3 regions of the Margalitia sp. FSL K6-0131 genome follow, and region 2 is predicted to be linked to each of the others. Evidence: a T-box and tRNA genes for the amino acid it is inferred to sense, from the RefSeq annotation. Region 2 holds a T-box; the other regions hold tRNA genes.
What was found. The T-box of region 2 lies ahead of thrS (threonine--tRNA ligase). A T-box ahead of a tRNA ligase gene usually reads a tRNA of that ligase, here a tRNA-Thr.
Positions count from the first base shown of each region.

Region 1: it encodes a tRNA-Thr, which carries the amino acid that the T-box ahead of thrS (threonine--tRNA ligase) is inferred to sense. The anticodon was not compared.
Region 3: it encodes a tRNA-Thr, which carries the amino acid that the T-box ahead of thrS (threonine--tRNA ligase) is inferred to sense. The anticodon was not compared.

Region 1 is NZ_JBBOZS010000001.1:4,882,240-4,891,628, forward strand. Features, by position in the region: gene ltrA (group II intron reverse transcriptase/maturase) at 1-983, opposite strand, end outside; tRNA gene NSQ59_RS23875 (tRNA-Arg) at 1,581-1,654, opposite strand; tRNA gene NSQ59_RS23880 (tRNA-Asn) at 1,762-1,836, opposite strand; tRNA gene NSQ59_RS23885 (tRNA-Ile) at 1,875-1,951, opposite strand; tRNA gene NSQ59_RS23890 (tRNA-Gly) at 1,961-2,034, opposite strand; tRNA gene NSQ59_RS23895 (tRNA-Cys) at 2,045-2,118, opposite strand; tRNA gene NSQ59_RS23900 (tRNA-Gln) at 2,130-2,204, opposite strand; tRNA gene NSQ59_RS23905 (tRNA-His) at 2,231-2,306, opposite strand; tRNA gene NSQ59_RS23910 (tRNA-Trp) at 2,318-2,391, opposite strand; tRNA gene NSQ59_RS23915 (tRNA-Tyr) at 2,399-2,482, opposite strand; tRNA gene NSQ59_RS23920 (tRNA-Thr) at 2,492-2,567, opposite strand; tRNA gene NSQ59_RS23925 (tRNA-Phe) at 2,730-2,805, opposite strand; tRNA gene NSQ59_RS23930 (tRNA-Asp) at 2,985-3,061, opposite strand; tRNA gene NSQ59_RS23935 (tRNA-Met) at 3,125-3,198, opposite strand; tRNA gene NSQ59_RS23940 (tRNA-Ser) at 3,362-3,454, opposite strand; tRNA gene NSQ59_RS23945 (tRNA-Ile) at 3,462-3,535, opposite strand; tRNA gene NSQ59_RS23950 (tRNA-Met) at 3,557-3,630, opposite strand; tRNA gene NSQ59_RS23955 (tRNA-Ala) at 3,648-3,720, opposite strand; tRNA gene NSQ59_RS23960 (tRNA-Pro) at 3,729-3,805, opposite strand; tRNA gene NSQ59_RS23965 (tRNA-Arg) at 3,819-3,895, opposite strand; tRNA gene NSQ59_RS23970 (tRNA-Leu) at 3,932-4,020, opposite strand; tRNA gene NSQ59_RS23975 (tRNA-Gly) at 4,031-4,105, opposite strand; tRNA gene NSQ59_RS23980 (tRNA-Leu) at 4,123-4,204, opposite strand; tRNA gene NSQ59_RS23985 (tRNA-Lys) at 4,234-4,309, opposite strand; tRNA gene NSQ59_RS23990 (tRNA-Thr) at 4,476-4,551, opposite strand; tRNA gene NSQ59_RS23995 (tRNA-Val) at 4,708-4,783, opposite strand; rRNA gene rrf (5S ribosomal RNA) at 4,793-4,909, opposite strand; rRNA gene NSQ59_RS24005 (23S ribosomal RNA) at 4,976-7,910, opposite strand; rRNA gene NSQ59_RS24010 (16S ribosomal RNA) at 8,099-9,389, opposite strand, start outside.
Region 2 is NZ_JBBOZS010000001.1:1,868,202-1,877,590, reverse strand. Features, by position in the region: gene NSQ59_RS09085 (TVP38/TMEM64 family protein) at 1-563, opposite strand, end outside; gene NSQ59_RS09080 (DUF1294 domain-containing protein) at 642-911, opposite strand; gene rplT (50S ribosomal protein L20) at 978-1,337, opposite strand; gene rpmI (50S ribosomal protein L35) at 1,369-1,566, opposite strand; gene infC (translation initiation factor IF-3) at 1,588-2,091, opposite strand; ribosomal protein L20 leader region at 2,267-2,404, opposite strand; gene thrS (threonine--tRNA ligase) at 2,541-4,469, opposite strand; T-box leader at 4,520-4,757, opposite strand; gene NSQ59_RS09055 (putative sporulation protein YtxC) at 4,832-5,689, opposite strand; gene dnaI (primosomal protein DnaI) at 5,799-6,734, opposite strand; gene NSQ59_RS09045 (replication initiation and membrane attachment family protein) at 6,747-8,144, opposite strand; gene nrdR (transcriptional regulator NrdR) at 8,234-8,692, opposite strand; gene speD (adenosylmethionine decarboxylase) at 8,816-9,196, opposite strand.
Region 3 is NZ_JBBOZS010000001.1:4,161,537-4,170,925, reverse strand. Features, by position in the region: gene NSQ59_RS20435 (nucleotidyltransferase-like protein) at 1-405, shown strand, start outside; rRNA gene NSQ59_RS20430 (16S ribosomal RNA) at 637-2,187, shown strand; rRNA gene NSQ59_RS20425 (23S ribosomal RNA) at 2,375-5,309, shown strand; rRNA gene rrf (5S ribosomal RNA) at 5,423-5,539, shown strand; tRNA gene NSQ59_RS20415 (tRNA-Asn) at 5,549-5,623, shown strand; tRNA gene NSQ59_RS20410 (tRNA-Ser) at 5,627-5,719, shown strand; tRNA gene NSQ59_RS20405 (tRNA-Glu) at 5,729-5,803, shown strand; tRNA gene NSQ59_RS20400 (tRNA-Val) at 5,825-5,900, shown strand; tRNA gene NSQ59_RS20395 (tRNA-Met) at 5,919-5,992, shown strand; tRNA gene NSQ59_RS20390 (tRNA-Asp) at 5,997-6,073, shown strand; tRNA gene NSQ59_RS20385 (tRNA-Phe) at 6,097-6,172, shown strand; tRNA gene NSQ59_RS20380 (tRNA-Thr) at 6,335-6,410, shown strand; tRNA gene NSQ59_RS20375 (tRNA-Tyr) at 6,420-6,503, shown strand; tRNA gene NSQ59_RS20370 (tRNA-Trp) at 6,511-6,584, shown strand; tRNA gene NSQ59_RS20365 (tRNA-His) at 6,596-6,671, shown strand; tRNA gene NSQ59_RS20360 (tRNA-Gln) at 6,698-6,769, shown strand; tRNA gene NSQ59_RS20355 (tRNA-Gly) at 6,776-6,850, shown strand; tRNA gene NSQ59_RS20350 (tRNA-Cys) at 6,859-6,932, shown strand; tRNA gene NSQ59_RS20345 (tRNA-Leu) at 6,942-7,023, shown strand; gene NSQ59_RS20340 (transposase) at 7,347-7,937, opposite strand; gene NSQ59_RS20335 (hypothetical protein) at 7,859-8,785, opposite strand; gene NSQ59_RS20330 (hypothetical protein) at 9,131-9,389, shown strand, end outside.

The DNA.
Region 1 (9,389 bases), 3.0 Mb from region 2:
TCTGCCAGCGCAAAATATCCGCACCAACCAACAAGGTATTCATTTAGTTTCTCAATACGCAATTCCAATGGAATGGGTTTTGACCTTGATGTTAGTTCTTTTATTCTACTTTTAGCTCTCTTTATACTTTCTTTTGCGATACGGATTTTTGGATTACGGTTTGATGTGAAGCTGAATCCAAGAAACTTTCGTTTCCACGGTCTGTCCACCGCACTTTTCTCTTCATTTACTTTTAGTTTAAGCTTCTTTTCAATGAAAGTAGTGATAGAACTCTTGACACGTAAACCTGCCTTCTTGGTTTTTACGTAAATATTACAATCATCTGCGTAGCGGACAAATTTGTGTCCTCTTTCCTCTAGTTCCTTATCTAATTCATCTAACATGATATTGGAAAGTAGTGGACTTAATGGTCCACCCTGAGGAACACCTTCTTCGCTGATAGTTTCCACACCGTTTATCATAATCCCCGACTCTAAGTATTTTCTAATTAACTTTAGAATCGTCTTATCCTTGACTCTTTTTGCTAGGAGTCCCATAAGCATATCGTGATTTACCTTGTCGAAGAACTTTTCTAAGTCCATATCTATTACCCATCTGTAGCCCTCTTCTATATATTGCCTTGCTTCCCTAACGGCATCATGTGCCCTTCTTCTGGGTCTAAACCCATAGCTATGTTCGGAAAAGGTTGGGTCATAGATTGGGGTTAATATTTGGGCAATCGCTTGTTGGACAAAACGGTCTGTCACGGTAGGAATACCTAATAAACGAACGCCGCCATTTGGTTTCGGGATTTCGACTCGTCTGACTGGCATAGGCTCATAGGTTCCGTCCTTTATTGAATTTCGGATTTCTTGCCAATTTTGTAGAATATGCGCTCGTAGGGATTTTACAGGCATTTCATCTACTCCATGGCTACCCTTATTCTTTTCGACACGTTTCAATGCCGAAAGTAGATTGTCCCGTGACAGTATTCGTTCCATCATTTCGATACATCCTTTCACGTGAATATACGTGCTATTTGTGCCATTGTTTATTCCACCCTCTTAAAGTCCCCTGTGGAATTCACCACTTCCTCCTTTAAGTAAGTCCAATTGGATTGTCTGTATCATCATAAACAATGAACGCCTAGTGTATATTCTCCTTAAATGTTCAGTCCTTCCCTAACCATCTTAAGCTAGTCAGGTACTATGACCTCTGCTGACTTCTGGCTGTTCAATTACCCTTCACAAAGTAAGTTACCGAGTGTGCTCGGCATTTCAGCCAGACCTCCCCAGGTAAGAGTACAGTCTTTCTCCCCATCTATCTGCTTCATTTACTCTGTATCATCTTTGGCAGAAAGGACTTCGTTTTGTTTGGCAAACTCATCCAATGATACCTAGCCTTATATGAAGTTCGTGTCCCTCAGACCGGAGATTTGCCGCCCGCTTCCTTCAGATTCTGCGTCACCACAGACACCCTTGCGTTTAGCTACTGCTACTTCTGCCTTCACAGTTCGGGACTTTCACCCTATAGACTGCACCCATGCTGGGCGCACCAAAAAAACCTAATCCAATATATAGGATTAGGTCATTCTATTAGGACGCGCCTTAGAGGATTCGAACCTCTGACCCACAGCTTAGAAGGCTGTTGCTCTATCCAGCTGAGCTAAAGGCGCATTATTATATTTTAAATGACTGAGAAAGAGAGCTTTAATGAATCCTGCAACTTATGAAAAGTAGCGGCGGGCATCTCTTCATCAATTTGAGTTTTCCACCAAAAAAATGGCTCCGCAGGTAGGATTCGAACCTACGACCGATCGGTTAACAGCCGATAGCTCTACCACTGAGCTACTGCGGAACAATAATTGAAAGTTATTTTGCTATTGCAAAAAACTCTGGTGGGCCTAAATGGACTCGAACCATCGACCTCACGCTTATCAGGCGTGCGCTCTAACCAGCTGAGCTATAGGCCCCTTATTTTTTGGAGCGGGTGATGGGAATCGAACCCACGACAACAGCTTGGAAGGCTGTAGTTTTACCACTAAACTACACCCGCAAAGATTATTTGGAGGCAGCAACCGGATTTGAACCGGTGATAAAGGTTTTGCAGACCTCTGCCTTACCACTTGGCTATGCTGCCATATGGATGGATGGCTGGGCTAGCTGGATTCGAACCAGCGAGTGACGGAGTCAAAGTCCGTTGCCTTACCGCTTGGCTATAGCCCAATAATAAATCTTATTTAACAATTTTATGGGGCGACTAGTGGGAATCGAACCCACGAATGTCGGAGCCACAATCCGATGCGTTAACCACTTCGCCATAGCCGCCATAATCTTATTGGCAGGGGCAGTAGGAATCGAACCCACACTGAAGGTTTTGGAGACCTTAGTTCTACCTTTAAACTATGCCCCTATGAGAATGGTGGAGGGGGACGGATTCGAACCGCCGAACCCGAAGGAGCGGATTTACAGTCCGCCGCGTTTAGCCACTTCGCTACCCCTCCGAAACCTACTGGTGCCGGCCAGAGGACTTGAACCCCCAACCTACTGATTACAAGTCAGTTGCTCTACCAATTGAGCTAGGCCGGCATTATTAAGATATAACCTGCTGATATGTTAGTGCATATAACCGTCGTCCAGCTCTCAGAAAGACTAATCAAGAAGCGGCTCAAGCTGTACGCTGGATGCTTTTGCTTCGAAGTTTATTCATCGTGCTCTACCAATTGAGCTAGGCAGGCATATTTAACTAAATGGTGGCTCAGGACGGAATCGAACCGCCGACACAAGGATTTTCAGTCCTTTGCTCTACCGACTGAGCTACTGAGCCGTAATTGTTTATTATTTGTAAATTAAATTGTAGTCGCTTCGTCCCAGTCTCAGAAAGATTACGCAAGTAGCAGCTCGACTGGTACGCTGAAGTAATGCTTCGTAGCTTATTCGGACGTGCTCTACCGACTGAGCTACTGAGCCAAATTAAAAAACTATTCAGATTTTATATATTATAAATGGCGGTCCGGACGGGACTCGAACCCGCGACCTCCTGCGTGACAGGCAGGCATTCTAACCAGCTGAACTACCGGACCAGGTTTTTTTCAAGAATTGAAAATAAACTTCCTTATAATCTTCCTTGAAAATAACTCTTTTAATTGCGGGGGCAGGATTTGAACCTGCGACCTTCGGGTTATGAGCCCGACGAGCTACCGGACTGCTCCACCCCGCGTCGATAAAAAATTATTAAGTTTTCCATATGCACTAAATTCGCAATGGACTGTCCCGATTTCAGAAAGCCTATTCAAGATGCGGCTCAATCGGTACAACTCGCAGATAATTCGATGAAGTAACGCTCGTTGCTCCACCCCGCGACGATAAAAATGTATTATTAATGGCGGAGGAAGAGGGATTCGAACCCCCGCGCGGTTTAACCCGCCTGTCGGTTTTCAAGACCGATCCCTTCAGCCAGACTTGGGTATTCCTCCATTAATATGGACCTTGTAGGACTCGAACCTACGACCGGACGGTTATGAGCCGTCTGCTCTAACCAGCTGAGCTAAAGGTCCTTAAACACAAGTATATTTTTATAGCGGCGGAGGGGATCGAACCCCCGACCTTACGGGTATGAACCGTACGCTCTAGCCAGCTGAGCTACACCGCCATTTTAAAAAATTGAAATGGAGCCTAGCGGGATCGAACCGCTGACCTCCTGCGTGCAAAGCAGGCGCTCTCCCAGCTGAGCTAAGGCCCCTTTTTAAGTGGTCGGGAAGACAGGATTCGAACCTGCGACCCCATGGTCCCAAACCATGTGCTCTACCAAGCTGAGCTACTTCCCGTTTGTATTGATTATGGCGCGCCCAAGAGGAGTCGAACCCCTAACCTTTTGATCCGTAGTCAAACGCTCTATCCAATTGAGCTATGGGCGCATATTATGGAAGATTATTTTGCTACGCAAAAAATCTTGGTGCCGAGGACCGGAATCGAACCGGTACGGTAGTCACCTACCGCAGGATTTTAAGTCCTGTGCGTCTGCCAGTTCCGCCACCCCGGCAAAGGGTATTTGGAGCGGAAGACGGGATTCGAACCCGCGACCCCCACCTTGGCAAGGTGGTGTTCTACCACTGAACTACTTCCGCGCAGAAATTTTTATCAATGCGGGTGAAGGGAGTCGAACCCCCACGCCTTGCGGCGCCAGATCCTAAGTCTGGTGCGTCTGCCAATTCCGCCACACCCGCGTTATGGAAAGTTAATTTACTTTAAAAAATGGTGAGCCATGAAGGACTCGAACCTTCGACCCTCTGATTAAAAGTCAGATGCTCTACCGACTGAGCTAATGGCTCTTATTTTTAGTTATAAGAACGGATTTTATATTGCTTTCTACCAAAGTGCATCTACGACGTCCAGCTTTCAGTAAGCCTATTCAAGTAGCAGCTCAAGCTGTACGCTGATGCATCGCTTCGTAGCTTACTCGATCGTGCTCTACCGACTGAGCTAATGGCTCGGAAATGGTGCCGGCCAGAGGACTTGAACCCCCAACCTACTGATTACAAGTCAGTTGCTCTACCAATTGAGCTAGGCCGGCATTATTAAGATAAAACCTGCTGATATGTTAGTGCATATAACCGTCGTCCCGATTTCAGAAAGCTTACTCAAGATGTGGTTCAATCGGTACGCTGAAGCATCGCTTCGAAGCTTAATCGGGCGTGCTCTACCAATTGAGCTAGGCCGGCATTTTATATGGTGGAGGATGACGGGATCGAACCGCCGACCCCCTGCTTGTAAGGCAGGTGCTCTCCCAGCTGAGCTAATCCTCCATTATGTAAGCCTGGCAACGTCCTACTCTTGCAGGGGGAGAGCCCCCAACTACCATCGGCGCTGAGAAGCTTAACTTCCGTGTTCGGGATGGGAACGGGTGTGACCTTCTCGCCATAATTACCAGACTATATGAGGTTTGTTCCCTCAAAACTAAATACTGTAGAAGAAGAAGTAAAGAGAATCGCTCTATTTTGGTTAAGTCCTCGATCGATTAGTATTCGTCAGCTCCATGTGTCGCCACACTTCCACCTCGAACCTATCAACCTGATCATCTTTCAGGGATCTTACTAGCTTGCGCTATGGGAAATCTCATCTTGAGGGGGGCTTCATGCTTAGATGCTTTCAGCACTTATCCCTTCCGCACATAGCTACCCAGCGATGCCTTTGGCAAGACAACTGGTACACCAGCGGTGCGTCCATCCCGGTCCTCTCGTACTAAGGACAGCTCCTCTCAAATTTCCTACGCCCACGACGGATAGGGACCGAACTGTCTCACGACGTTCTGAACCCAGCTCGCGTACCGCTTTAATGGGCGAACAGCCCAACCCTTGGGACCGACTACAGCCCCAGGATGCGATGAGCCGACATCGAGGTGCCAAACCTCCCCGTCGATGTGGACTCTTGGGGGAGATAAGCCTGTTATCCCCGGGGTAGCTTTTATCCGTTGAGCGATGGCCCTTCCATGCGGAACCACCGGATCACTAAGCCCGACTTTCGTCCCTGCTCGACTTGTAGGTCTCGCAGTCAAGCTCCCTTGTGCCTTTACACTCTACGAATGATTTCCAACCATTCTGAGGGAACCTTTGGGCGCCTCCGTTACTCTTTAGGAGGCGACCGCCCCAGTCAAACTGCCTGCCTGACACTGTCTCCCACCCCGATCAGGGGTGCGGGTTAGAATTTCAATACAGCCAGGGTAGTATCCCACCGACGCCTCCACCGAAGCTGGCGCTCCGGCTTCAAAGGCTCCTACCTATCCTGTACAAGCTGTACCAAAATTCAATATCAGGCTGCAGTAAAGCTCCACGGGGTCTTTCCGTCCTGTCGCGGGTAACCTGCATCTTCACAGGTACTATAATTTCACCGAGTCTCTCGTTGAGACAGTGCCCAGATCGTTACGCCTTTCGTGCGGGTCAGAACTTACCTGACAAGGAATTTCGCTACCTTAGGACCGTTATAGTTACGGCCGCCGTTTACTGGGGCTTCAATTCAGAGCTTCGCTTACGCTAACCCCTCCTCTTAACCTTCCAGCACCGGGCAGGCGTCAGCCCCTATACTTCGCCTTGCGGCTTCGCAGAGACCTGTGTTTTTGCTAAACAGTCGCCTGGGCCTATTCACTGCGGCTCTCTCGGGCTTGCACCCTACCAGAGCACCCCTTCTCCCGAAGTTACGGGGTCATTTTGCCGAGTTCCTTAACGAGAGTTCTCTCGCTCACCTTAGGATTCTCTCCTCGCCTACCTGTGTCGGTTTGCGGTACGGGCACCTTTCACCTCACTAGAGGATTTTCTTGGCAGTGTGGAATCAGGAACTTCGGTACTATATTTCCCTCGCTATCACAGCTCCGCCTTCACGGTTACGGGATTTGCCTCGTAACCAGCCTAACTGCTTAGACGCACATAACCAGCAGTGCGCTTACCCTATCCTCCTGCGTCCCCCCATCGTTCAAACGGTGAAGAGGTGGTACAGGAATATCAACCTGTTGTCCATCGCCTACGCCTTTCGGCCTCGGCTTAGGTCCCGACTAACCCTGAGCGGACGAGCCTTCCTCAGGAAACCTTAGGCATTCGGTGGAAGGGATTCTCACCCTTCTTTCGCTACTCATACCGGCATTCTCACTTCTAAGCGCTCCACTAGTCCTTCCGGTCTAGCTTCACCGCCCTTAGAACGCTCTCCTACCACGGACACCTGTCAGGTGTCCATCCACAGCTTCGGTGATACGTTTAGCCCCGGTACATTTTCGGCGCAGAGTCACTCGACCAGTGAGCTATTACGCACTCTTTAAATGGTGGCTGCTTCTAAGCCAACATCCTGGTTGTCTAAGCAACTCCACATCCTTTTCCACTTAACGTATACTTTGGGACCTTAGCTGGTGGTCTGGGCTGTTTCCCTTTTGACTACGGATCTTATCACTCGCAGTCTGACTCCCAAGCATAAGTATTTGGCATTCGGAGTTTGTCTGAATTCGGTAACCCGATGAGGGCCCCTAGTCCAAACAGTGCTCTACCTCCAATACTCTTCATCTTGAGGCTAGCCCTAAAGCTATTTCGGAGAGAACCAGCTATCTCCAAGTTCGATTGGAATTTCTCCGCTACCCACACCTCATCCCCGCACTTTTCAACGTGCGTGGGTTCGGGCCTCCAGTAAGTGTTACCTTACCTTCACCCTGGACATGGGTAGATCACCTGGTTTCGGGTCTACGACCTCATACTTATTCGCCCTATTCAGACTCGCTTTCGCTGCGGCTCCGCTTCATCAGCTTAACCTTGCATGAAATCGTAACTCGCCGGTTCATTCTACAAAAGGCACGCTATCACCCATTAACGGGCTCTAACTACTTGTAGGCACACGGTTTCAGGTTCTCTTTCACTCCCCTCCCGGGGTGCTTTTCACCTTTCCCTCACGGTACTGGTTCACTATCGGTCACTAGGGAGTATTTAGCCTTGGGAGATGGTCCTCCCTGCTTCCGACGGGATTTCACGTGTCCCGCCGTACTCAGGATCCACTCTGGAGGGAACGAAGTTTCAACTACAGGGTTGTTACCTTCTTTGACGGGCCTTTCCAGACCTCTTCATCTACTCCGTTCCTTTGTAACTCCGTATAGAGTGTCCTACAACCCCAAGAGGCAAGCCTCTTGGTTTGGGCTTCTTCCGTTTCGCTCGCCGCTACTCAGGAAATCGCGTTTGCTTTCTCTTCCTCCGGGTACTTAGATGTTTCAGTTCCCCGGGTCTGCCTTCATTACCCTATGTATTCAGGTAAAGATACTGCTCCATTACGAGCAGTGGGTTCCCCCATTCGGAAATCTCCGGATCAAAGCTTGCTTACAGCTCCCCGAAGCATATCGGTGTTAGTCCCGTCCTTCATCGGCTCCTAGTGCCAAGGCATCCACCGTGCGCCCTTACTAACTTAACCTATAAGGTTATTACTACTTTAAAATGGATGAAATCCATAAAGTGGCGATTCTCGGTTTTACTTGGTTTCTTCTATCAGTATCTAGTTTTCAAGGAACAAATTATCCTGGATGAATTGATCATCCAAAACTGAACAGAACTTATAAACGTCTTCTTATAACCACGTAAGTGGTTTTCCATTATCCTTAGAAAGGAGGTGATCCAGCCGCACCTTCCGATACGGCTACCTTGTTACGACTTCACCCCAATCATCTGTCCCACCTTCGGCGGCTGGCTCCAAAAGGTTACCTCACCGACTTCGGGTGTTACAAACTCTCGTGGTGTGACGGGCGGTGTGTACAAGGCCCGGGAACGTATTCACCGCGGCATGCTGATCCGCGATTACTAGCGATTCCGGCTTCATGCAGGCGAGTTGCAGCCTGCAATCCGAACTGAGAATGGTTTTATGGGATTGGCTTAACCTCGCGGTCTCGCAGCCCTTTGTACCATCCATTGTAGCACGTGTGTAGCCCAGGTCATAAGGGGCATGATGATTTGACGTCATCCCCACCTTCCTCCGGTTTGTCACCGGCAGTCACCTTAGAGTGCCCAACTGAATGCTGGCAACTAAGGTCAAGGGTTGCGCTCGTTGCGGGACTTAACCCAACATCTCACGACACGAGCTGACGACAACCATGCACCACCTGTCACTCTGTCCCCCGAAGGGGAACGCCCTATCTCTAGGGTTGTCAGAGGATGTCAAGACCTGGTAAGGTTCTTCGCGTTGCTTCGAATTAAACCACATGCTCCACCGCTTGTGCGGGCCCCCGTCAATTCCTTTGAGTTTCAGCCTTGCGGCCGTACTCCCCAGGCGGAGTGCTTAATGCGTTAGCTGCAGCACTAAAGGGCGGAAACCCTCTAACACTTAGCACTCATCGTTTACGGCGTGGACTACCAGGGTATCTAATCCTGTTCGCTCCCCACGCTTTCGCGCCTCAGCGTCAGTTACAGACCAGAGAGTCGCCTTCGCCACTGGTGTTCCTCCACATCTCTACGCATTTCACCGCTACACGTGGAATTCCACTCTCCTCTTCTGCACTCAAGTCTCCCAGTTTCCAATGACCCTCCACGGTTGAGCCGTGGGCTTTCACATCAGACTTAAGAAACCGCCTGCGCGCGCTTTACGCCCAATAATTCCGGACAACGCTTGCCACCTACGTATTACCGCGGCTGCTGGCACGTAGTTAGCCGTGGCTTTCTGGTTAGGTACCGTCAAGGTACCGCCCTATTCGAACGATACTTGTTCTTCCCTAACAACAGAGTTTTACGATCCGAAAACCTTCATCACTCACGCGGCGTTGCTCCGTCAGACTTTCGTCCATTGCGGAAGATTCCCTACTGCTGCCTCCCGTAGGAGTCTGGGCCGTGTCTCAGTCCCAGTGTGGCCGATCACCCTCTCAGGTCGGCTACGCATCGTCGCCTTGGTGAGCCGTTACCTCAC
Region 2 (9,389 bases):
CCGTTAAAAAATTCACGCCACTTCATGACAACCACTTTTTCTCTTAAAATATAAAACAATATCGAAAGAGCAAGCAAAATCATGATAATCATACCTGGTGTAAAACGGGAAATAAATTGCCCGAATACTGTGTAGAAAAAGACTAAAGGAAGATTTGTTATAATGGAGCCTCTCATGTACTCTCGAAAATTCGTGCTTCTTTCTATTAAACAAATCGTTAAAAGCTGATAGTGGATAAATGGTATGAGTCTTAAGATAGCGATTTGGCCAACCGTTAACTTTGCACGCTGCCCGAACCATTTTTGTTTAATTCTCACAAATTTTTCATAGGTGCGCGGCATTTTTTTAATCCAAAAATAACTGATAACAGACAGCAACAGTAACCCAATTAAAGAATAGATAATTCCGAGTAAGCTTCCAAACAGTATTCCTCCTGCCATGCACACAACCGCTACTGGTATAAACAAAAATTGCCTTAGTAAGTGAAATAAGATAAAGAGGAATGGGGCTAAAATGGCACTACTTTCAACAAATGAAAATAAGATCAATAGTTGATCATTCACATTCTCACCCGCCTTTGATGTTTTGTCTATGATGAAGAATCATACTTATACATATTGAACAAACCGGATGGTTATTACTCAAATATGCAAAATGAAGTAGAAAAGGACTAGATCCAGCAGTGCTAAAATCGGAAATCCCACTTTAAAATTTGGATGCTGCGTTTTATGGTGAAATATCTTCATTCCTATGGTCGTTCCACATGCTCCCCCAATAATGGCAATTTTCCAAAGCGTTCTTTCCGGGATTCTCCATTTATGTTTTCTTGCATAATTTTTATCTACTCCCATGATAATAATCCCAACTAAATTGATGATTATAAAATAACCAATGATAAATTTACTTAACAACCTTCTACCTCCTATTATGTAAAAAGCCATTCTCAAAATTCTTCGAGAATGGCTTTATAAATTTTCTTATTTAGAAAATTGAGCTTTAGCTTGGTTTGCAAGTTCTGCAAATGCTTTTTCATCATGGATAGCAAGATCAGAAAGCATTTTGCGGTTTACTTCGATACCAGCAAGCTTAAGTCCGTGCATTAAACGGCTGTAAGAAAGACCGTTAATACGTGCAGCTGCATTGATACGAGTAATCCATAGCTTACGGAAGTCGCGTTTTTTCTGACGACGGTCACGATAAGCATACATATAGGATTTCATTACTTGTTGGTTTGCAACTTTAAATAATGTATGTTTTGAACCGAAATAACCTTTTGCTAGTTTAAGAACTTTTTTACGACGTCTGCGGGTAACTGTTCCGCCTTTTACACGTGGCATAATATTTCCCTCCTATTTCAATTACGAACGATTAAATATTAGAAAGCATGTGACGAATGCGTCTGAAATCACCTTTAGAAACTACAGTTGATTTACGTAGCTTACGTTTTTGTTTTACTGTTTTATTGGCAAACATATGGCTTCTGTAAGCATGAGAACGTTTAAGTTTGCCAGAACCTGTTCTCTTAAAACGCTTTGCTGAGCCACGGTGAGTTTTCATTTTTGGCATAGGATTTTCCTCCTCATAACATTACTTTTCAGTTTTTGGTGCAAGAACTAAAAACATACTGCGTCCGTCCATTTTTGGCTTTGATTCCACTGTACTTACCTCAGCACAAGCTTCGGCGAAACGATCAAGAACTCGCTGACCAATTTCTTTATGTGTAATCGCACGGCCTTTGAAACGAATGCTTGCTTTTACTTTATCTCCCTTTTCAAGAAACTTAAGGGCATTGCGAAGCTTTGTATTAAAATCATGTTCTTCAATGGTAGGGCTCAAACGAACCTCTTTAATACTGATGACTTTTTGATTTTTACGTGCTTCTTTTTCTTTCTTTTGCTGTTCAAAACGATATTTACCGTAGTCCATAATACGAGCTACTGGCGGTTTTGCATTTGGCGCAACTAGAACAAGGTCAAGGTTTACCCTCGAAGCAATTTCAATTGCCTCATTACGGGACTTAACACCTAGCTGTTCTCCGTTTTGACCAATTAGACGCACTTCACGTGCACGAATGCCATCATTAACCATCATATCTTTGCTAATAGTTAGCCACCTCCAAGGTTTAATCGAGCAATCAGAAATCTATGATTACAAAAGAGTAACTATAGCTCGTCTTTTGCTTCCTGGAAGCCAAGGCAAGCTTAGAATAAATGGTTTGGGTTAAGAATTTCGCCGTCATTGGAACTTTATAATGCTAGGTTTCATAACAAAATAAAAAGTGCGGGAAAGACGACCCGCACTTACATTCACGTATGAATAGTTTTTGAATGTGATGAATTTCGAAACCTGCCAACTGCAATATAAGCGTCAATCAGGCGAGAAGCGGGTGCTCCTTCTTTTCCTCAAACTAATATTCAATTTACCTTAGATAATATATCATATAATTATAATCGATGTCAAATGGCTTGTTGCTATTTTTATTATATTTAAAACAACATCATTTATATTATCAAAGTTTTAATTATGGTGCAATGAAATTTTTATTTTTTCTCTTGAACTTCTGCTTTTAAGTTTTCCATAAATTGTGCAAATGGGATTGTTTCTGATTTTTGTTCCCCATATTTACGAACATTAACAGCATTGTCTTTTACTTCATTATCCCCTACGACAAGCATGTATGGGATTTTTTGCATTTGTGCTTCACGGATTTTATAACCCATTTTCTCATCGCGCAAATCTAATTCAACCCTAAATCCAGCTGCTTTAAGTTGTTCTTTAACTTGTTTAGCGTAATCAAGATGTACATCAGGTGAAACAGGGATGACAGTTGCTTGAACTGGAGCCAACCAAGTTGGGAACGCTCCTTTATATTCCTCAATTAGATAAGCAACAAAGCGTTCCATTGTAGATACAACACCACGGTGGATAACAACAGGGCGATGAGGCTTACCATCTTCACCTATATAGTTTAAATCAAATCTTTCAGGAAGTAAGAAATCAAGCTGCACTGTTGATAATGTTTCATCTTTTCCTAATGCAGTACGAACTTGCACATCTAGCTTCGGACCATAGAAGGCAGCTTCTCCTTCTGCTTCAAAATAATCTAGGCCTAAATCGTCCATTGCATCCTTTAACATAGATTGTGCTTTGTTCCACATTTCATCATCATCAAAATATTTTTCCTTATCTTCCGGATCACGATAAGAAAGTCGGAAGGAATAATCAGTAATATTAAAGTCTTTGTATACTTCAATAATTAATTCCACTACTCGTTTAAATTCATCGCGAATTTGATCTGGACGAACAAATATATGGGCATCATTTAAAGTCATCCCGCGTACCCTTTGAAGCCCTGATAAAGCACCAGACATTTCATAGCGATGCATCGTTCCTAGCTCTGCAATTCTGATTGGCAATTCACGATAGCTGTGGATGCCATTTTTGAATACCATCATATGATGAGGACAGTTCATCGGGCGAAGAACAAGCTCTTCATTATCCATTTCCATTACGGGGAACATATCCTCGTGATAATGATCCCAATGTCCGCTAGTTTTATAAAGGTCCACGCTACCCATAATTGGTGTATAGACGTGGTCGTATCCTAGACTTACTTCCTTATCGACGATATAGCGTTCCACAACACGTCTAATGGTTGCACCTTTTGGCAGCCATAATGGCAAGCCTTGTCCAACTTTTTGAGATGTCATAAATAAACTTAATTCTTTCCCGATTTTACGGTGATCTCTTTCTTTAGCTTCTTCTAATAAACGAAGGTGTTCATCCAGTTCTTCTTTTTTGAAAAAGGCAGTTCCGTAAATACGTTGAAGCATTTTATTGTCGCTATTTCCGCGCCAATATGCCCCGGCGATACTTAGTAGTTTAAATTCTTTTATCTTTCCAGTTGAAGGAACATGTACCCCGCGGCAAAGATCAATGAATTCACCTTGTTCATACACGGTTACTTTTTCATCAGCAGGAATGGCATCAAGTAATTCTTGTTTATACTCATCACCTGCAAAAATTTCTTTCGCTTCGTCACGTGTAACTTCTTTTCGAATAATTTCTAAGTTTTCGTTTACAATTTTCTTCATTTCTTTTTCGATTTTCGGAAGATCTTCTGGTGTAATCGAAACATCGATATCCATATCATAATAGAAGCCGCCTTCGATAACTGGTCCAACTCCAAGTTTCACATTATCAAACAGACGTTTAACTGCTTGAGCCATTAAGTGTGCTGTACTGTGACGGAGGATTTCGAGTGCTTCCGGTTGATCTGGTGTAATAATCGCGATTGTTCCATCCTCATGGATAGGTGTGCGCAAATCAATCAACTTGTCATTTAGTTTTCCAGCTAATGCTTTTTTCTTTAAGCCAGGGCTAATGGATGCTGCGATGTCTTCTGTTGTTGTTCCGCCGGCAAATTCCTTAACTGCGCCATCTGGAAACGTAATTTTAATATCTGACATATATGTCCACTCCTTTATATGTATAAAAAATAAAAAAACTCGTCCCTACGGAAAGGGACGAGTATTATTTACACGTGGTTCCACCCTATTTTTCATTTCCAAAAAAACAAAAATGACTTAGGAAATTTTTAACGGAATGTACCCGTCAACTATTACTAGTTAAACATTTAACGTTCACAGCTGAAGTTTAGAGGTGGTAAGTATTCATTTCGTGATGGAAAGTTTTCACCATGCCTTTCCTCTCTGGAAACCGTAAAGGAATACCCTTGTCCTCATCATTACTTTTCATATGCTTTAATTCGTATGTACGTAATTATAGAAGTTTCTTTACGGAAAATCAAGAGTATGAAAATTATTTTTCCTTACCTATTAGCTGCCTTTCCCAAAAAGGCATTTTTTTCTTGCCAAAACTGGTCTTTTTTTGCGAGAAAGATCCTCTCTTCAAAAATGTTTTGAAGCGTCCGAATTAAACCATTATCAAATGAATCAGCATAAAGATAAATTTTTTTCGGAGCAATAGATAATAAAGGAGCAATTGTTACTGAATCAATGTAGATTGGATGATTGGTTAATAATCTGCGATCCATCAAATTCGAAATTTCACTTTTGGTCATTTCTTGATATTGTTCATTATAAAAAATACTGTATTGATCAAAATAAATTCTTACTACATCCAATTTTGCATCGCGATTTTGTAGATAATCACGGAGAGTCTGGATAAATACTTGGTATTCTTGCTCCATCTTATATTCATCAATAGCTAGTTCGACATATACAATAATTTGTTCATAGTATTCCTTCAACCTGAATTTCGTAAGAGAATCAAATGAAACGGTATCATGTTGCTCTAACAAAGCGGAGATGGCTTGACGAATCATTTCTGTTTCATTTATTCCGCCAATTATAGAAGTTAGTTCTGGTCTATCTCCATTAAACATGTCGATTACAATTTCTAAAATATTGTTTTGCTCCTCTTCTTCTTTATAGAAGAAATACTCTCTTAAGATATCTTTCACCCAATCGTTTCTTTTCTTTTGAATAATAAATTGTATAAATCCATCTTGAATATTTTCTAATGAAATCGTGGAGAGATCTATAGTTAAAAAATATTGTTTTTGATTTTGAAAGATTGTTTCATGGAACCATATTTCCTTATCGTTTTTAATAAAATATTCATGCAGCCATACTGCATCATCTAAATACTTGAAAATAAAATCCAACTTTAGCCCCCCTTGCTATGGAAAATTCCATGTTATATGTATATGGGGAGCATGGTTATTTTAGAAGTCGAGGATAAAAAAAGAAGGCCAAGCTTATTGCTATGGCCTTCTATATTCTTAAATTAGGTCCCTCCACTAAAATTGGGGTTGAAAGATACTTTATCCTTTCCATAATCCTTGCCGCCTTCATCTTTTCCTCTTCCCCTCGTTGTGAATAGGTAAGATGATGTTCAAGACCGGAATAATCGAAATTAGAAGTGAAAAAGGTTGGCAGATTTTCCTGCATTCTAAACTGTAAAATGGATCCTAGAATTTCATCACGTGTCCAGCTCGTCATAGCTTCCGCTCCAATATCATCCAGCATTAACACCGGAGCTTTCTTAACCATTTCCAACTTTTCATTTAACGTATGATCCCCTAATGATTGCTTCATTTCCCTGAAAAATTCCGGAACATAAACAAGGAGAGAGGAGACCTGTTTATTTTCCGCCAAATGGTTAGCAATAGCACCTAATAAATAGGACTTTCCAACTCCAAAGCTGCCATAAAGAAATAACCCTTTCATTTTTTTACCAGCCTCATACTCCACGACAAAACGTTCTGCAAATTCATACGCATTTAGTCGTCCTGCTGATTCCAAAGAGAATTCACCAAAAGACGCATGTAAAATATCCTTTGGAACATAAAGGCTCTGAATTAATTTTTCATTCTTCTTCCGTTCATCAAACATTCTTTTTTTCAGACAAGGACGGTATTTGATATCTATGCCGTTCCTCCCTAAAACAAGCTCTGGTTCATATCCTTGCATCATGTTCACACAACTCTCAAGGCTAGAACATTTTTGACAATCCCTCGTTTGCGAAATGAATTCATATAACTTCATTAAACTTTTTTCGACCATGGATGTTGTAATCTCACCTGTATGTTGAAGCAAAAATTCTCGAACAGCAGGATGGTTTAGGATTTCTTGCTTCATCTCACTGTAAGTTCGTTGAAAGTTGCTGTTATTAGATAATCTTCTTAATGTTTCATTAATATTCTCCATTCCATTCACCTCCTATTTTTTATATTTTTGTTGAATGGATTCAAGTCTGCGACGTTTTTCCTCTACAGATTCTGCTGTTTGATTTGATTTATTATTTTTAGGTTGTGTTTCATCTTTTTCCACAAACCATTCTGGAAGCTTTTCCGTACGAATTGGCTTTTTACGCGCATTCTTTTGCTCGCTTTTAGTATCAGCCCATTGCTGATATTGACGGTGCTCATTTTTTGCTAATTCCATCGCTTCTTTTACTGTTTTCACCTTTTTCCTTGTCCAATGAGAAGCAATCTTTTCCATATAATTTTTCGTGAGTTTCATATCTGTTTTTAATAAAACATATTGAATTAATACATTGACAACGCCTGCTGAGAGCTGTTGTTGAAACATTATGTCTTCCACAGCCTGAAGGTCCGCTTTAGAAGGTTCCGCTCCATCCGAAATATCAATCAGCAGCTGTCGGGGAGATGTCGTTTCAAGATAATGAATAAGCTTTTCCTCACGTGTATCCCCTAATTCACTGCTAGTCCGGTCCTTTAATGGCTGAATACGATCCACTAGCTTCGGTAAATCATTCGCATGCTCCAGTTGGTACCAGTCCCGAGCTGCCTTCCTAAGGTCATCAATGTCAATATTTTGCTCAGCATTCAGTGCACTTAGAAAAATATTTTGCATATCAATTGCGTTAATGTGATATAAAAACGAAAGCTTATAAATTGCATCTCTTACTTGTGCCGTCATTACTTTTTGTGGAAGGATCAAACCTTTCAAACCTGATAAAAACAAGTCGAAATCAAAATCAACTTCTTCTATCTTAATTTCATTTGGACTTGTTCTAGTTTGAAATTGCAGATTTTCATTTATCTTACTTCCCTCATGTGCCTCTATGTCATGTAAAAAATGATCTTCACTTCCTGACATAAATACTTCTTGAAAGGAACGAGTAATATTTTGATACTCCGCTTTTTTTAAAGCAGGATCAGTAAACATATTCTTTAATCTTAAAAAATGTTGCCTGCCTAATTGTTTAAATAAAAAAACATTAAGTATTCCATCTGTGAAAAATTGTTCTGGGGACAACGGTGGTTGCAGTTCATATATAAATAATCTATCCTCATTCATATTTTTCACATATGTTTTTAACAAACCGATACCCTCTAATTTTAAGCGGGCATCATAAATATCCCGTAAATTTAACGATAAAAAGTTCATTAAATGGTAATGTGTCCATTCTTCAGACCATACTCGGCTCACTTCAATTTCATTCCATAAGGTCATATATAAACTATAACAATTAACCCCAATCAGTGGCTGATAAAGTAATGAGATCACTTTGCCGTCATATTCATGAAGCATTCCATTAGAGGAAACTTGATAACGATCCACAGGCTGTATCTCATTCCATAATTGTTTCATAAAAGCCACATCCTTGTTATTAATAATAAAAGCTCAAAAAGGATGAGGAAAATAATGAAAAAGACTAGAACGAAGAAACTCTAGCCTTTTTATTGTTCCTTTTTGATTAATTCCTTTAATTCTTCTAAAAAAACGTTTAAATCTTTAAATTGTCGATAGACAGATGCAAATCGAACATATGCTACTTCATCTACAGCTGCTAATTTGTCCATAACCAGTTCGCCGATTTTTTCCGAGTTTACTTCAGAGTATCCAAGATTTCGAAGCGACTTTTCAATTTCTAATGAAATTTTTTCTAATTCCGCTAGTGAAACTGGTCTTTTCTCACACGCTTTTATAAGTCCGCGCAATATTTTTTCACGGCTGAATTCCTCACGAATGCCTTCCTTTTTTACTACAATTAAAGGGGTTTCTTCCACTTTTTCAAAGGTCGTAAACCGATACAAGCATTCCTCACATTCACGCCTTCTTCTTATTGCACGTCCTTCATCAACGGGGCGAGAATCAATCACGCGTGTCCCATTATTTTGACAAGACGGACATTTCATTATATCAGCTCCGTTTATAAGTACATGATTACTTTCATCATATAAAAAAGATGATAAATTCACAAGAAAAATAATAAAAAACGAGATGTAGCATACACCTCGTTTTAACTTTTTTATCGATTTTTAAAGAGCAGTTACTTTTGATTGTTTAACTTGGACAGGACCCATTCCACGAGGTAATTCGATTGTTTCACGTGTCTCAGCGCCAAGTGATTCGGCAATATAGTCAGCGGCAATGTTTGGATTTAAATTACCGCATGTGTACACATCAATACTTGCATATCCATGCTCTGGAAAGCTATGAATAGTTAAATGAGATTCAGAAATAATAACTACTCCGCTTACTCCTTGTGGAGCAAATTTATGAAATGCTACCTCACGAATTTCAGCACCTGATTTCAATGCTGCATCTACGAATGTTCTTTCAATAAACTCCATGTTATTGAGTTTTTCAAAATCACAGCCCCATAATTCAGAAATTACATGACGACCCATTGTTTCCATCGATCGTTTCCCCCTTTAAAGAATTATTTTTACGATCAAAGAAAAATTCAAATGAATTTTCTCCTTAGCAACTACCACGGGGGAAAGTTAGTCCAAAGAGGTCCTAACCCTTTAAGTAGCTACAAATTATTCATTTTTTTTAATATGAAAAAAACATGATTTTCAAAGAAGTTCACGATTGATAGTATACTTT
Region 3 (9,389 bases), 2.3 Mb from region 2:
CATTTGGCACGTCTTGCTGTAATTGAAAAAGGCTTTCATCCTGAAATAACGGTATGGAATCAAGTAAAACAAATGGAACCGGAAATATTTAAGCTTTATGAGGAATTGGTTACGAGTGATGAGCCTATAGAAAAGAGATTAGAACTTTTGTTTATAGCAAGTGAATTTTTAATTCATTCCAGAACACGATTTGGTGCCTCACATTTAATTGAAATTATGAAGACGAAAGATGAATGGACGATTAATGATCTTATTTCACATCCGGAATTAGAACATTATGATGTAGACTTAAGCATGCTATTAGAATTTCTACTAGATAAGCATTTTATTGATGAAGTTAGAATTCAAACAAAAGGATATGATATATATCACCGTCATTACTGTGTTTCAAAAAAATTATTGTAAAATATTAATTTATGTATTGACGATTGATTTTATTCTTGGTATATTAATAAACGTCGCTGCAAGATGTTGAAAAACGCAGCGGCGAAGAAAATAAAAAAAGTGTTGACAAGAAAGAAACACTTTGATAAGATAATAAAGTCGCTGTCACGAAAGAGTGACGGAAATTGATCTTTGAAAACTGAACAGAACGAAACGTCAATGTTTTGAAATTTATGAGCTATATCAAACACTTTTTTGGAGAGTTTGATCCTGGCTCAGGACGAACGCTGGCGGCGTGCCTAATACATGCAAGTCGAGCGGACTTTTAAAAGCTTGCTTTTAAAAGTTAGCGGCGGACGGGTGAGTAACACGTGGGTAACCTGCCTGTAAGACTGGGATAACTCCGGGAAACCGGGGCTAATACCGGATAACTTCTTTCCTCGCATGAGGAAAGATTGAAAGATGGCTTCGGCTATCACTTACAGATGGACCCGCGGCGCATTAGCTAGTTGGTGAGGTAACGGCTCACCAAGGCGACGATGCGTAGCCGACCTGAGAGGGTGATCGGCCACACTGGGACTGAGACACGGCCCAGACTCCTACGGGAGGCAGCAGTAGGGAATCTTCCGCAATGGACGAAAGTCTGACGGAGCAACGCCGCGTGAGTGATGAAGGTTTTCGGATCGTAAAACTCTGTTGTTAGGGAAGAACAAGTATCGTTCGAATAGGGCGGTACCTTGACGGTACCTAACCAGAAAGCCACGGCTAACTACGTGCCAGCAGCCGCGGTAATACGTAGGTGGCAAGCGTTGTCCGGAATTATTGGGCGTAAAGCGCGCGCAGGCGGTTTCTTAAGTCTGATGTGAAAGCCCACGGCTCAACCGTGGAGGGTCATTGGAAACTGGGAGACTTGAGTGCAGAAGAGGAGAGTGGAATTCCACGTGTAGCGGTGAAATGCGTAGAGATGTGGAGGAACACCAGTGGCGAAGGCGACTCTCTGGTCTGTAACTGACGCTGAGGCGCGAAAGCGTGGGGAGCGAACAGGATTAGATACCCTGGTAGTCCACGCCGTAAACGATGAGTGCTAAGTGTTAGAGGGTTTCCGCCCTTTAGTGCTGCAGCTAACGCATTAAGCACTCCGCCTGGGGAGTACGGCCGCAAGGCTGAAACTCAAAGGAATTGACGGGGGCCCGCACAAGCGGTGGAGCATGTGGTTTAATTCGAAGCAACGCGAAGAACCTTACCAGGTCTTGACATCCTCTGACAACCCTAGAGATAGGGCGTTCCCCTTCGGGGGACAGAGTGACAGGTGGTGCATGGTTGTCGTCAGCTCGTGTCGTGAGATGTTGGGTTAAGTCCCGCAACGAGCGCAACCCTTGACCTTAGTTGCCAGCATTCAGTTGGGCACTCTAAGGTGACTGCCGGTGACAAACCGGAGGAAGGTGGGGATGACGTCAAATCATCATGCCCCTTATGACCTGGGCTACACACGTGCTACAATGGATGGTACAAAGGGCTGCGAGACCGCGAGGTTAAGCCAATCCCATAAAACCATTCTCAGTTCGGATTGCAGGCTGCAACTCGCCTGCATGAAGCCGGAATCGCTAGTAATCGCGGATCAGCATGCCGCGGTGAATACGTTCCCGGGCCTTGTACACACCGCCCGTCACACCACGAGAGTTTGTAACACCCGAAGTCGGTGAGGTAACCTTTTGGAGCCAGCCGCCGAAGGTGGGACAGATGATTGGGGTGAAGTCGTAACAAGGTAGCCGTATCGGAAGGTGCGGCTGGATCACCTCCTTTCTAAGGATAATGGAAAACCACTTACGTGGTTACAAGAAGACGTTTATAAGTTCTGTTCAGTTTTGAAAGGTCATCCTTTCAAAATATTTTTGTTCCTTGAAAACTAGATACTGATAGAAGAAACCAAGTAAAACCGAGAATCGCCACTTTATGGATTTATCCATTTTAAAGTAGTAATAACCTTATAGGTTAAGTTAGTAAGGGCGCACGGTGGATGCCTTGGCACTAGGAGCCGATGAAGGACGGGACTAACACCGATATGCTTCGGGGAGCTGTAAGCAAGCTTTGATCCGGAGATTTCCGAATGGGGGAACCCACTGCTCGTAATGGAGCAGTATCTTTACCTGAATACATAGGGTAATGAAGGCAGACCCGGGGAACTGAAACATCTAAGTACCCGGAGGAAGAGAAAGCAAACGCGATTTCCTGAGTAGCGGCGAGCGAAACGGAAGAAGCCCAAACCAAGAGGCTTGCCTCTTGGGGTTGTAGGACACTCTATACGGAGTTACAAAGGAACGGAGTAGATGAAGAGGTCTGGAAAGGCCCGTCAAAGAAGGTAACAACCCTGTAGTTGAAACTTCGTTCCCTCCAGAGTGGATCCTGAGTACGGCGGGACACGTGAAATCCCGTCGGAAGCAGGGAGGACCATCTCCCAAGGCTAAATACTCCCTAGTGACCGATAGTGAACCAGTACCGTGAGGGAAAGGTGAAAAGCACCCCGGGAGGGGAGTGAAAGAGAACCTGAAACCGTGTGCCTACAAGTAGTTAGAGCCCGTTAATGGGTGATAGCGTGCCTTTTGTAGAATGAACCGGCGAGTTACGATTTCATGCAAGGTTAAGCTGATGAAGCGGAGCCGCAGCGAAAGCGAGTCTGAATAGGGCGAATAAGTATGAGGTCGTAGACCCGAAACCAGGTGATCTACCCATGTCCAGGGTGAAGGTAAGGTAACACTTACTGGAGGCCCGAACCCACGCACGTTGAAAAGTGCGGGGATGAGGTGTGGGTAGCGGAGAAATTCCAATCGAACTTGGAGATAGCTGGTTCTCTCCGAAATAGCTTTAGGGCTAGCCTCAAGATGAAGAGTATTGGAGGTAGAGCACTGTTTGGACTAGGGGCCCTCATCGGGTTACCGAATTCAGACAAACTCCGAATGCCAAATACTTATGCTTGGGAGTCAGACTGCGAGTGATAAGATCCGTAGTCAAAAGGGAAACAGCCCAGACCACCAGCTAAGGTCCCAAAGTATACGTTAAGTGGAAAAGGATGTGGAGTTGCTTAGACAACCAGGATGTTGGCTTAGAAGCAGCCACCATTTAAAGAGTGCGTAATAGCTCACTGGTCGAGTGACTCTGCGCCGAAAATGTACCGGGGCTAAACGTATCACCGAAGCTGTGGATGGACACCTGACAGGTGTCCGTGGTAGGAGAGCGTTCTAAGGGCGGTGAAGCTAAACCGGAAGGACTAGTGGAGCGCTTAGAAGTGAGAATGCCGGTATGAGTAGCGAAAGAAGGGTGAGAATCCCTTCCACCGAATGCCTAAGGTTTCCTGAGGAAGGCTCGTCCGCTCAGGGTTAGTCGGGACCTAAGCCGAGGCCGAAAGGCGTAGGCGATGGACAACAGGTTGATATTCCTGTACCACCTCTTCACCGTTTGAACGATGGGGGGACGCAGGAGGATAGGGTAAGCGCACTGCTGGTTATGTGCGTCTAAGCAGTTAGGCTGGTTACGAGGCAAATCCCGTAACCGTGAAGGCGGAGCTGTGATAGCGAGGGAAATATAGTACCGAAGTTCCTGATTCCACACTGCCAAGAAAATCCTCTAGTGAGGTGAAAGGTGCCCGTACCGCAAACCGACACAGGTAGGCGAGGAGAGAATCCTAAGGTGAGCGAGAGAACTCTCGTTAAGGAACTCGGCAAAATGACCCCGTAACTTCGGGAGAAGGGGTGCTCTGGTAGGGTGCAAGCCCGAGAGAGCCGCAGTGAATAGGCCCAGGCGACTGTTTAGCAAAAACACAGGTCTCTGCGAAGCCGCAAGGCGAAGTATAGGGGCTGACGCCTGCCCGGTGCTGGAAGGTTAAGAGGAGGGGTTAGCGTAAGCGAAGCTCTGAATTGAAGCCCCAGTAAACGGCGGCCGTAACTATAACGGTCCTAAGGTAGCGAAATTCCTTGTCAGGTAAGTTCTGACCCGCACGAAAGGCGTAACGATCTGGGCACTGTCTCAACGAGAGACTCGGTGAAATTATAGTACCTGTGAAGATGCAGGTTACCCGCGACAGGACGGAAAGACCCCGTGGAGCTTTACTGCAGCCTGATATTGAATTTTGGTACAGCTTGTACAGGATAGGTAGGAGCCTTTGAAGCCGGAGCGCCAGCTTCGGTGGAGGCGTCGGTGGGATACTACCCTGGCTGTATTGAAATTCTAACCCGCACCCCTGATCGGGGTGGGAGACAGTGTCAGGCAGGCAGTTTGACTGGGGCGGTCGCCTCCTAAAGAGTAACGGAGGCGCCCAAAGGTTCCCTCAGAATGGTTGGAAATCATTCGTAGAGTGTAAAGGCACAAGGGAGCTTGACTGCGAGACCTACAAGTCGAGCAGGGACGAAAGTCGGGCTTAGTGATCCGGTGGTTCCGCATGGAAGGGCCATCGCTCAACGGATAAAAGCTACCCCGGGGATAACAGGCTTATCTCCCCCAAGAGTCCACATCGACGGGGAGGTTTGGCACCTCGATGTCGGCTCATCGCATCCTGGGGCTGTAGTCGGTCCCAAGGGTTGGGCTGTTCGCCCATTAAAGCGGTACGCGAGCTGGGTTCAGAACGTCGTGAGACAGTTCGGTCCCTATCCGTCGTGGGCGTAGGAAATTTGAGAGGAGCTGTCCTTAGTACGAGAGGACCGGGATGGACGCACCGCTGGTGTACCAGTTGTCTTGCCAAAGGCATCGCTGGGTAGCTATGTGCGGAAGGGATAAGTGCTGAAAGCATCTAAGCATGAAGCCCCCCTCAAGATGAGATTTCCCATAGCGCAAGCTAGTAAGATCCCTGAAAGATGATCAGGTTGATAGGTTCGAGGTGGAAGTGTGGCGACACATGGAGCTGACGAATACTAATCGATCGAGGACTTAACCAAAATAGAGCGATTCTCTTTACTTCTTCTTCTACAGTATTTAGTTTTGAGGGAATAAAATTCAATTTTATATTGAAATTATCCCAAAATCATATATAATAATATATGTCACATGGTTTGGTGGCTATTGCGAGAAGGTCACACCCGTTCCCATCCCGAACACGGAAGTTAAGCTTCTCAGCGCCGATGGTAGTTGGGGGCTCTCCCCCTGCAAGAGTAGGACGTCGCCAAGCTGGCATTATTCCACAGTAGCTCAGTGGTAGAGCTATCGGCTGTTAACCGATCGGTCGTAGGTTCGAGTCCTACCTGTGGAGCCATACGGAGAGCTGTCCGAGTGGCCGAAGGAGCACGATTGGAAATCGTGTAGGCGGGCAAAACCTGTCTCAAGGGTTCAAATCCCTTGCTCTCCGCCAGATATATGTGGCCCGTTGGTCAAGCGGTTAAGACACCGCCCTTTCACGGCGGTAACACGGGTTCGAATCCCGTACGGGTCACCATTAATATAAAAAGTAAATAACGGAGGATTAGCTCAGCTGGGAGAGCACCTGCCTTACAAGCAGGGGGTCGGCGGTTCGATCCCGTCATCCTCCACCATATAACATTTATAATCGTCGCGGGGTGGAGCAGTCCGGTAGCTCGTCGGGCTCATAACCCGAAGGTCGCAGGTTCAAATCCTGCCCCCGCAATAATGGTCTGGTAGTTCAGCTGGTTAGAATGCCTGCCTGTCACGCAGGAGGTCGCGGGTTCGAGTCCCGTCCAGACCGCCATTTTTTTAAAAAATAGGTACATAGGCTCAGTAGCTCAGTCGGTAGAGCAAAGGACTGAAAATCCTTGTGTCGGCGGTTCGATTCCGTCCTGAGCCACCATTTAATTTAATATGCCGGCCTAGCTCAATTGGTAGAGCACGATCGAATATGCTTCGAAGCATTGCTTCAGCGTACAGCTCGAGCTGCTACTTGAATAATCTTTCTGAGAGCTGGACGACAGGTATATTGCAATAACATATTAGCAGGTTATATCTTAATATTGCCGGCCTAGCTCAATTGGTAGAGCAACTGACTTGTAATCAGTAGGTTGGGGGTTCAAGTCCTCTGGCCGGCACCAGTAGGTTTCGGAGGGGTAGCGAAGTGGCTAAACGCGGCGGACTGTAAATCCGCTCCTTCGGGTTCGGCGGTTCGAATCCGTCCCCCTCCACCATTTTCATAGGGGCATAGTTTAAAGGTAGAACTAAGGTCTCCAAAACCTTCAGTGTGGGTTCGATTCCTACTGCCCCTGCCAATAAGATTATGGCGGCTATGGCGAAGTGGTTAACGCACCGGATTGTGGCTCCGGCATACGTGGGTTCGATCCCCACTAGTCGCCCCATAAAATTGTTAAATTAGCTTTATTATTGGGCTATAGCCAAGCGGTAAGGCAACGGACTTTGACTCCGTCACTCGCTGGTTCGAATCCAGCTAGCCCAGCTTTATGCGGAAGTAGTTCAGTGGTAGAACACCACCTTGCCAAGGTGGGGGTCGCGGGTTCGAATCCCGTCTTCCGCTCCAAACAAAATGGCGGCATAGCCAAGTGGTAAGGCAGAGGTCTGCAAAACCTTTACCACCGGTTCGAATCCGGTTGCCGCCTCCATAATATTGTGCCGGTGTGGCGGAATTGGCAGACGCGCACGACTCAAAATCGTGTTCCTTCGGGAGTACCAGTTCGACCCTGGTCACCGGTATCATAATAGTGAAAGTCCCTGATATGCATTTAATATAAAATGTATATCAGGGACTTTTTCTTTTGCATTATTTTTTGATACGATTAATTAGAAATCAAACATTTAATTATATTCGAGACATGTTTTAATAAAACGAGTGTCGGTTCGACTGCTTTGATTTTCCTCATCATTTATTTTCTGTATAAAGCAGAATATAAATGTCACACCCGAGTATAAATCTTTTCTCCAAGTCAAGACTATGAAAAAGTGTGTAGGTCTTGTTGGCAGAACAACTTATGTTGTTACAAGTATAGTTAAGATTATTTTAACTTATCTAACCTTAACTAGCCTAAGCAAGGCAAAGATAGATTATTTTTCACCCATAATATTTTTCTTCCATATGGCGCTTTTCCTAAATAGGTAAAGTTTTGAAGTTTATGCTTATAATAAGCAATATTTAATTTATATCCAACCTTTTTTCCGATATTGACACTTGAATTAATATCTCTCATTAAAAGGGTTCCACATTTTTCACATGTAAAGCTGCGAATTTGTGGCTCTCTTTTTCTCATGTATCCGCAAACACAACATTCTTTAGTAGTGTTAAATTCATCGGATATTAAAAAATATTTGCCACGTTTCGTTGCAACCCATTTTAAAATAGTACGAAATTTACCAATTTGTTCTTGGTTTAACATACTTCGTTTCATATTTTTATACGGTGCATGTTTATTGTTTGGAGTATAGTCACCAATTATAACTAGATCGTATCTATCGTATAAAGCATGGGCAATAGAATACAACGCTGTCTTAATTTGTTCTCGACGTTTGTTGTAAGCCCTATTTACTGCAGAGTTTAATTTATTCCATCGTGGACTGTGAATGGTATAAGAATTTCCATATTTGCTTTTTTCATTTTGTATTGTTTTTTGCAAATATCTCGTTTGGCTTTTATTTGATCTATTTTTTTGTCCCAATAATTAATCATTAGAAGTTTCTTAAACTCAATAGAATTACCTTCATAGTCAACACCGACAAAGAAATTCTTATGATTTGGATCCAAGGAAATCCATTTCAAATTATCTGGAATATTGGTTTCTTGTTTTATTAATGAAGGTTTTTGAGGTGAGGGTTCATTTAACTTTTTAGACTGTTTGCACTGAATTCGATATTTTGACATTGTTTTTTTATATTCCATTTCTGTCTTCGAGCGGCGTTCTACGGTGAAAATTGCAAAGAATTTATTCCCTTGTTGTTTGCAAAGGCTAAACGTTTTAAATTTTTCTTCATCACCTAACTCTACTTTTTCTTTCAACTTTCCAATAATCGAAGGATTCTTTTTACCTTTTTGTTTTGCTAATCCAGGTACATTGCCTAATGAAATAGAAACTGCTTTTCCTTCCTTTAGAATTTCCCATCCTTTGTTTGGTTCATCAAAAACTAGACTAAACCATTTATTCTTCCAGCTTCTGTGTTTAGGATATCTGGAATCACCTTTAAAAAAGCTCTTATAGGCTTTAAGCAATCTTGTAGATGGTTCCTTTAATACAGAGGAAAAGACTGAATTCAAAAATGGATGACTTTTCTTTAGAGAGACTCCATAATTACGCAGGTTTCTTCCTTCTAGTAGTTTTAAAGAATTATTATTTTCATAGTAATCCTTTTGGCAAGCATCTAATAGTTGATTATATAACCAATTGCAAATTTTGCTCTGTCCGTCTAGTATAATTTCATCATTTTTGGAGAACTCAATTTGAATTTTCTTGGTGTAGGTTAGGCTCATATTATTCACCTCCTTCATTACGAAACATATGTTCTATTATTTATATTAACAAATTCTATTTATATTTACAAATTTAAATCAATTGCAATTAATACAGTCTTTCCTTATTAGAAAATAAAATTAGTTAGGAATTACACAACGTTCGAAATGGAGAAAGTCTTGTTGTAATAAGTATTGAGAAGAGGAGTATGGAAATGTTGTTATAACAATTTATATTGGTTAAATAATGGATTCTTACACTTTTATTCGATCATCCGAACATTACCAGCATTTTCAAAGAACCTATAAAGATGGCAAGATATGTATTATAATGGAATTAATATATTAATTGAGAGGATTTTATCTATGCCATATACGATCCAGTCTTCGGAAAAACTTAGACCATCTGGTGCTGAATATGAAACGAAAGCACTTTTATACTTAATGAATTTCAGAGTAGATAGTCCGGAAGTCTATTATTATGTTGTAGATTTTTTTAATGATTTAACCGGCATGAATAGAACTGGCAGAAAAATGTGGGATATACAGTCGAAAGGTGCAAAAAGTTCTTCCCCTAAAACACTAGGGAAAGAACTTGTTACTTTATTTAAAAATTATAGAAGTG